3 regions of the Sphingomonas agrestis genome follow, and region 1 is predicted to be linked to each of the others. Evidence: predicted binding sites of a transcription regulator. Region 1 holds the regulator's gene; each other region holds the start of a gene.
The links. Region 1 encodes LexA, which represses DNA repair genes until DNA is damaged. Its sites were predicted from a motif close to GTTCCNCNCTTGTTCT; they were not measured.

Region 1 (2,265 bases):
CCCGGCGCGCCGATCGGCGAGGCCCAGCTTCCCGAGACCAATCGGCTGATGCTCGCCGCGCAACTCGCCGGGCTGCCCGTCGAGTTGATCGACCTAGGCATCCTCCCTGACCGCCAGGACGCACTCGAGGCCGCGTTCCGCGCGGTCGACGCCGATCTGCTCGTCACCAGCGGCGGCGCCTCGGTCGGCGACCACGATCTCGTCCAGCCTGCGCTCAAGGCAGTCGGCGCGACGATCGACTTCTGGCGGGTCGCGCTACGTCCGGGCAAGCCGATGATGGCCGGCCGGCTCGGCGAGACGCTGGTGCTCGGGCTTCCCGGCAATCCGGTATCGGCCTTCGTCACCACCTTGCTCTTCGTGCGGCCCGTGGTCGCGGCGCTTTCAGGCGCGGGCGATCCAATGCCGCGCACCCGCCCGGCGGTCCTGGGCGAACCCCTGCCCGCCAGTGGCGATCGCAGCGATTATCTCCGCGCCGAGCAGCGCGACGGGCGCGTCTTCGCCACCACGATCCAGGACAGCTCGATGCTGCGTACGCTCGCCCGCGCGACCTGCCTGATCGTCCGCGCGCGGGGCGCGCCGCCGGCTCAAATCGGCGACTCGGTGGAAATCCTCGACGTCGCTTGACAAGCGCCGGGAACATTGCATAAACGTTCCCAATCTGTTCTAGGAGGACCTGGATGCTCACGCGCAAGCAGCACGAGCTAATCTGCTTCATTGCCGATCGCCTGGCCGAGACCGGCGTTTCGCCCTCGTTCGAGGAAATGAAGGAGGCGCTCGATCTCAAGTCGAAGTCGGGCGTGCACCGGCTGATCAGCGCGCTCGAGGAACGCGAGTTCATCCGCCGCCTGCCCAATCGTGCCCGCGCGCTCGAAGTGCTGCGCGTGCCCGAGCGCGGCGACGCCAAGCCGGCGGGCAAGACGCGCGCGATGGAGCAGTCAACTTCGTCAACTTCGCGGTCAATTTCGTCCGGCTCAACGCCGCCGTCGCCGGCCAACGACGTCGTCGAGATCCCGCTCCACGGCCGCATCGCCGCGGGTACGCCGATCGAGGCGCTCGAAGGCGCGTCGATGCTCCCCGTCCCCGCCGCGCTGCTCGGATCGGGCGAGCATTACGCGCTCGAAGTCGCGGGTGATTCGATGGTCGAGGCGGGCATTCTCGACGGCGATTATGCGCTGATCCGCCGCACCGAGACCGCGCGCGACGGCGAGATCATCGTCGCGCTGATCGACGATGCCGAGGCGACGCTGAAATATTTCCGCAAGGAAGGCGCGATGGTCCGGCTCGACCCCGCGAACCGGGACTATAGCGCCCAGCGCTACCGGCCCGATCAGGTCCGGGTGCAGGGCAAGCTCGCCGGGTTGCTGCGCCGCTACTGAGCAGGCTGCGGGGACGGCGCGGCATATGGCGGCTGCACCGTCAACGGGTTTAGCCAGGGATGCGCCGTGCCGCGCCGCACGGTGCGAACCCGCGCATCGGCGAAGCTGATCGCTACACCACCCGTTCTGGCCAGCATTTCGCGGTCCAGCTTGAGCCAGCGCGGCGTGCAGCCCGGCGGCAGTCGTCGCTCGCTGACCACGATATCGGTCTTGCCGCACAGGTCGATCATCTCCCGCCACGGCACCAGGTACCCGCTCCGCGTCGCCAGCACGCGCCAGCGCCGGACACCCGATCGCACGTCGATCAGGCACAGATCAGGGCTGCACCGCGCGTCCGGCGCCTCGGAGAGCAGCGCAAGATCCTCCTCCGCGCCGCTATTCTCGCCGAGCATCGAGCGGGTATAGTCCCCTGCCCTGTCGCGCAGCAGCGCCATCTCGCCGTTCGACATCCGGATCGCCAGGTGCCGCCCGTCGCCCGTCACCAGCAGGTCGGGCGCCGGCGTCGCCAGCGCCCAGGCGAGCCCCGCCGCGAACGGCGCCGCGCCGATCCAGCGCACCGGCGTCCGCCACAGCGCCACCCATAGCCCGCCGACGACGATCAGCGCATACGCCCCGCCGGGCATCGCCGGCAACGCTGCAACGGCACCCGGCGCCGAGGCCGTGGCATGCGCCAGCCACAGCAGCAGGTCGAGCGCCCGCGCCGTCAGCCACCAGGCCGGCGCGCCGAGCCCGGCGAGGTCGAGCGCCAGTGCCAGTGCCTCGAGCGGCATTATGACGAAGGTGGTCAGCGGGATCGCGACGATATTGGCCAGCGCGCCGTAGATGCCGGCCTTGTGGAAATGAAATAGTCCGATCGGCATCAGCACCAGCTCGACCGCGATGCCGGTGA
Region 2 (2,265 bases), 390 kb from region 1:
TTCGCGGCCCTGGCCGATGCGGATGCTGTCATAGCTGAACCACGCGCCCGACTTTTCGACGATCCCCGCCTTGACCCCTAGATCGAGGATCTCGCCGATCTTGGAGATGCCCTGGCCGTACATGATGTCGAATTCGACCTGCTTGAACGGCGGCGCGACCTTGTTCTTGACCACCTTGACGCGGGTGGCGTTGCCGATGATCTCGTCGCGGTCCTTGATCTGGCCGGTGCGACGGATGTCGAGACGGACAGAAGCATAGAATTTCAAGGCGTTACCGCCCGTCGTTGTCTCGGGGTTGCCGTACATCACGCCAATCTTCATGCGCAGCTGGTTGATGAAGATCACCATGCAGCGCGAGCGGCTGATCGAACCGGTTAGCTTCCGCAGCGACTGCGACATCAGTCGCGCCTGGAGGCCGACATGGCTGTCGCCCATCTCGCCTTCGATTTCGGCACGCGGCACCAGCGCGGCGACCGAATCGACCACGAGCACGTCGATCGCATTCGAGCGGACGAGCGTATCGACGATCTCGAGCGCCTGTTCGCCGGTATCGGGCTGAGAGACAATCAGCTCGTCGATATTGACCCCGAGCTTCTTGGCATAGACCGGGTCGAGCGCGTGCTCGGCATCGACGAACGCGGCAGTGCCCCCGTTCTTCTGTGCCTCGGCGATGACGTGGAGCGCGAGCGTGGTCTTGCCCGAGCTTTCGGGCCCATAGACTTCGATGACGCGGCCGCGCGGCAGCCCGCCGACGCCCAGTGCGATATCGAGCCCGAGCGAGCCGGTCGAGATCGCCTCGACCTGCATCGTCTCCTTCGAGCCCAGGCGCATCGCGCTGCCCTTGCCGAAGGCGCGATCGATCTGCGCCAATGCGGCGTCGAGCGCCTTCTGCTTGTCCGTGGATACTGCCATGTTGCCGTCGATCACCTTGAGGGTAGCTGCCATTTCGTATCCCCGTCGCTAAAGGGTTTGCCGCGTGCGTTCAACTTGTGTGTGGCAGGGTGTATCGGATTTGTTCCCGTGGAACAAGAGGGGAACTTCTACATATTTTTCGGCCCCTGAGGGCTGCGATATGATTGACGCCATGCCCCAACCCATTGGGTCCCGGGACTAGAAGAACAGCGATGCGATGCTCCGCTTACGAGTTACTATCTGACGAAGCGGCGCAGGCCGAAGCCGCGTCCGCAAACGAGGAAGAAGTGATCTGCGATAGCCTGCGCCACAGCCGCACCGCCGAAGGCTGGCTCCGCAATGACGCTTTGGCGGCCTATGATGCCTATCTGCAGGATCCGCAGTGCGGGTTATCGCTCGACGCAGTTCGAGCTAGGCTTGCGGACAGAGCGGCGCGAAGCGCCGCGCGGGCCCCCCCCCCCCCCGCGGCCACTGCGTGGCCGCACCCCCTCACCCAGCTCCGACTAAGGCTCTGCGAGCCTAAGTCTACGCGAGCCTAAGTCTACGCGAGCCTAAGTCTGCGCAACCCTCTCTCCCTGCGGGGGCGAGGGAAGAAATGGTCAGGTCAGCCGGGTCTGTACGCACCACCAAACCGACCGTACGATGGCGGCAGCAGCATTGCCACGAGCCGCCTCACTCTCGAACAGCGCGAAGCAGGTGGCGCCCGAGCCGGACATGCGGGTGAGGGTGACGCCGGGCTGGGCGGCGAGCGTCTCCAGCACGTCGCCGATCACCGGAGCAATCGCGCGGGCGGGGGATTCGAGGTCGTTGCGGCCCGCCAGCGGATCGGATCCCAGCGGGCCGCGGTCCTGGCCGTCCCAGCGGGCGAAGACCTGCGCCGTCGAGACCGCGACGCCGGGATTTACCAGCAACACCGGGGTGCCGGGCATGCCGGGGACGGTTTCGAGCTGCTCGCCCCTGCCCTTGCCGATCGCGGTCCTGCCGAGCAGGCAGGCGGGGACATCCGAGCCGAGGGCGTCGGCGATCTCGAACAGCTTCGGGTCGTCGAGCGCGACATGGTGAAGCCTGGCGAGCGCGCGGAGCGTCGCGGCGGCATCGGCCGAGCCGCCGCCGATGCCCGAGGCGACGGGCAGATGCTTCTCCAGTTCGATCGAGTGGGCGCCCCCGCCGAAAATCGCGGCGAAGCGCGCGGCGGCGCGGGTGACGAGGTTGTCGCCCTCCCCGGCCAGCGCACCGGAGAAGGGGCCGGTGATGCGGAAGCTGGGGGCGTCGGCCGGGACGATGCGCAGCACGTCGCCATGCTCGACGAACGCGAACAGGGTTTCGAGCTCGTGATAGCCATCGGGGCGGCGG
Region 3 (2,265 bases), 1.6 Mb from region 1:
GGCACTTTTCGCGGCGCCGTCGCGCGCCCAGCGTGCGCCGGGACGCCAGCTCCCGCCGCGCGGCACCGAACAGGCACCCGGGTCATCGTCGACAGGCGGCAGAATCGGCGTCGGGGACCAGGCGCGCTCAGGCGGCGCGGCTGGTCGCTGCAACCGGCGCAGCCGCTCGATCGCGAGCTGCGGCAGGTAGAGCGAGGCGACCCGTGTCATCGCATGCCTCGAGAATAAGAGAGAAGGGATTGCCGCCGCGCTGCCGGACGAGTTCGACCGACCAGCGGGACCGACCGACGCCGGGATAAGTAAGCCTGGCCGAGGGCGCGCAGCCGATGCGCCAGCGCGTGCAGGCGGCCGAGAGTTTTTCCAGCGGATCGCGTGCAGCCATGGCCCAGCGGCGCAGCAGTAGCATCGGGGTGTGGCCGTCGGCGGCAGCAAGCTGGAGGCGGCGCGTTGCGGTCTGGTCGGCGGCTTTCACTTCGGCGACGACCGCAGCGAAGCTGCCAAGGCGCAGACAGTCCTCGGCGAGGGCAAGCGCCATCGTCTCGTCCCGCGCCTCCAGATAGAGAAGCTTTGAAGGCGGGATGCCGGCCTGCTCGAGGCCGGGCGCGTACAGGTCGAACCGGGTCAGCGCCCAAGCGATGGACGCCGCCGGCGTATCGGCGAAGCGCGCTGCAAGTCCCCCGACGAACAAGGTCGCCGCGGCGTCGTCTCCCAGCGTCGGTGAGGCCGCGGCGATCTCGTGCAACCCACCGCCGTCGATCCCACCACTAGCAAGCCTCGAATCGAGCGCTTCGATTCCAAACGGCAGCAGCCGCACCTCACTCGCTTCAGGCGCGGCAATGCGCGCCTTCAGCTCAGCAAGCAGGCGCGCGCGATCGGTCTCGGCAAAGGCAGCTTCGGTTGGCATAAGGGAACAACGACTCGTTCGTTCCCATTATGTTCCGCTCTGGCGAGCGTTTCGTCAAGCCGCTCGACCACGAGCACCATCCTGCCCGGCATCCGTGGGTCGCAGGAAGTGCAGCTCTGCGCTTGTCGGAACGCCGCCGCCATGCTGCACCTTGAATTCCAGAGTGGCCCCGGGGGGATGAGACCATGAACGTAGCGATGGGCAATTCGATAGCCGCTAGCGGAAGCGCGGCCGCTGGCGGACTCTGGCTATCTCCCCCGGTCGTTGCCTCGCTCCTGACTCTCGCCGGAGTGATTGTCGGGCTTGTAGCCAGGGACATTGTCATGGCGATCTACCTGGCGAGAAAGAAACGCGCGGACGAACTCGCCGACCGCAAGGAAGAGGCTGGAAAAGTTCATCAGGACCTGGTGCGGCTATACTCGGATCCGCTCAAGGACGCGGTGACAAGCCTGAAGTACCGCCTCCAGGAGATCGTGGAGAAAAAGCAGGGGCGCTACCTGCTTGCTGATGCACCAAACATCCCGTTTCTGGAGTACAAACGGATCAGCACCGTGTACCGGATCGCCGCCGTGCTAGGCTGGATTAGAGCCATTCGGCGCGAGCGCAGTTATCTCGACCCGCAACAGGCTTCCGCTTCCGTCGAGATGCAGGCGATCGGCGAGTTCGAGGCCGCGTTAGCGGACGGTACCCACGTAGAGTTGCAGCGGATGGACGAGCTTTCGGCCCTTTGGCGCATTAACTCTATCGATCCGCAACTGAAGAATCATGTCGCTAGTCTGATCGACGGCGAGCGGGCGGCCCATCTTGCGACCAAGGGTGCGCTCACTCCCCGTGATCTTTCCGATGCCGACCAGCTTGATCTGGCCGAGCGTTGCGCCGAGATCCTCCGACGCCAGGCAGGTGTCGAAATCCCCAGCGATCTGGTTGCGGCAACCGCAAAACAGACGGCGATCACCTTCGGCATCAAGGAAGCCTATATCTACCGCGACTGGCAGGCCGCAATTGGCGATCTGATGCTTCAGGACGACAAGAACGGCGCTCGCCATTTTTCAGTTCTCGGCTTCGGCACGTTCGAGGACATCATCCTCAAAGGCCGCAAAAACAAGCAATCAAGCGCGGCACGCTGGTTCGACCGCCTCGAACGCCTCATCCATGATCTGGATATGACGCAGGAAGGTATGTTCGACGCGAGACGCGACCAACTGCGCAAGCTGTATCAATGCTGCATCAAGCTGGAGGCCGGCCTTGCAGCACGCATTGTTGCTCAGCCGAATGGCTAGCTTCTGCCGCACCGCCATCCCGGCTCGAAATCAAACCGTGTGGATTCCTTATGGCGCATCGCCCAACATTTTTCCTGTCCT

Region 2: a site for LexA is predicted at 1,023-1,038, ahead of recA (recombinase RecA). Genes of this name have one in related genera too.
Region 3: a site for LexA is predicted at 925-940, ahead of RZN05_RS14510 (ImuA family protein). Genes of this name have one in related genera too.

Annotation. Positions count from the first base shown of each region.
Region 1 is NZ_JAWJEJ010000001.1:1,527,004-1,529,268, forward strand. It holds gene RZN05_RS06555 (molybdopterin molybdotransferase MoeA) at 1-624, shown strand, start outside; gene lexA (transcriptional repressor LexA) at 678-1,376, shown strand; gene RZN05_RS06565 (ComEC/Rec2 family competence protein) at 1,370-2,265, opposite strand, start outside.
Region 2 is NZ_JAWJEJ010000001.1:1,135,033-1,137,297, reverse strand. It holds gene recA (recombinase RecA) at 1-945, opposite strand, end outside; gene RZN05_RS04765 (4-(cytidine 5'-diphospho)-2-C-methyl-D-erythritol kinase) at 1,512-2,265, opposite strand, start outside.
Region 3 is NZ_JAWJEJ010000001.1:3,167,577-3,169,841, reverse strand. It holds gene RZN05_RS14515 (DUF6504 family protein) at 1-210, opposite strand, end outside; gene RZN05_RS14510 (ImuA family protein) at 128-904, opposite strand; gene RZN05_RS14505 (hypothetical protein) at 1,228-2,184, shown strand; gene RZN05_RS14500 (DUF4062 domain-containing protein) at 2,235-2,265, shown strand, end outside.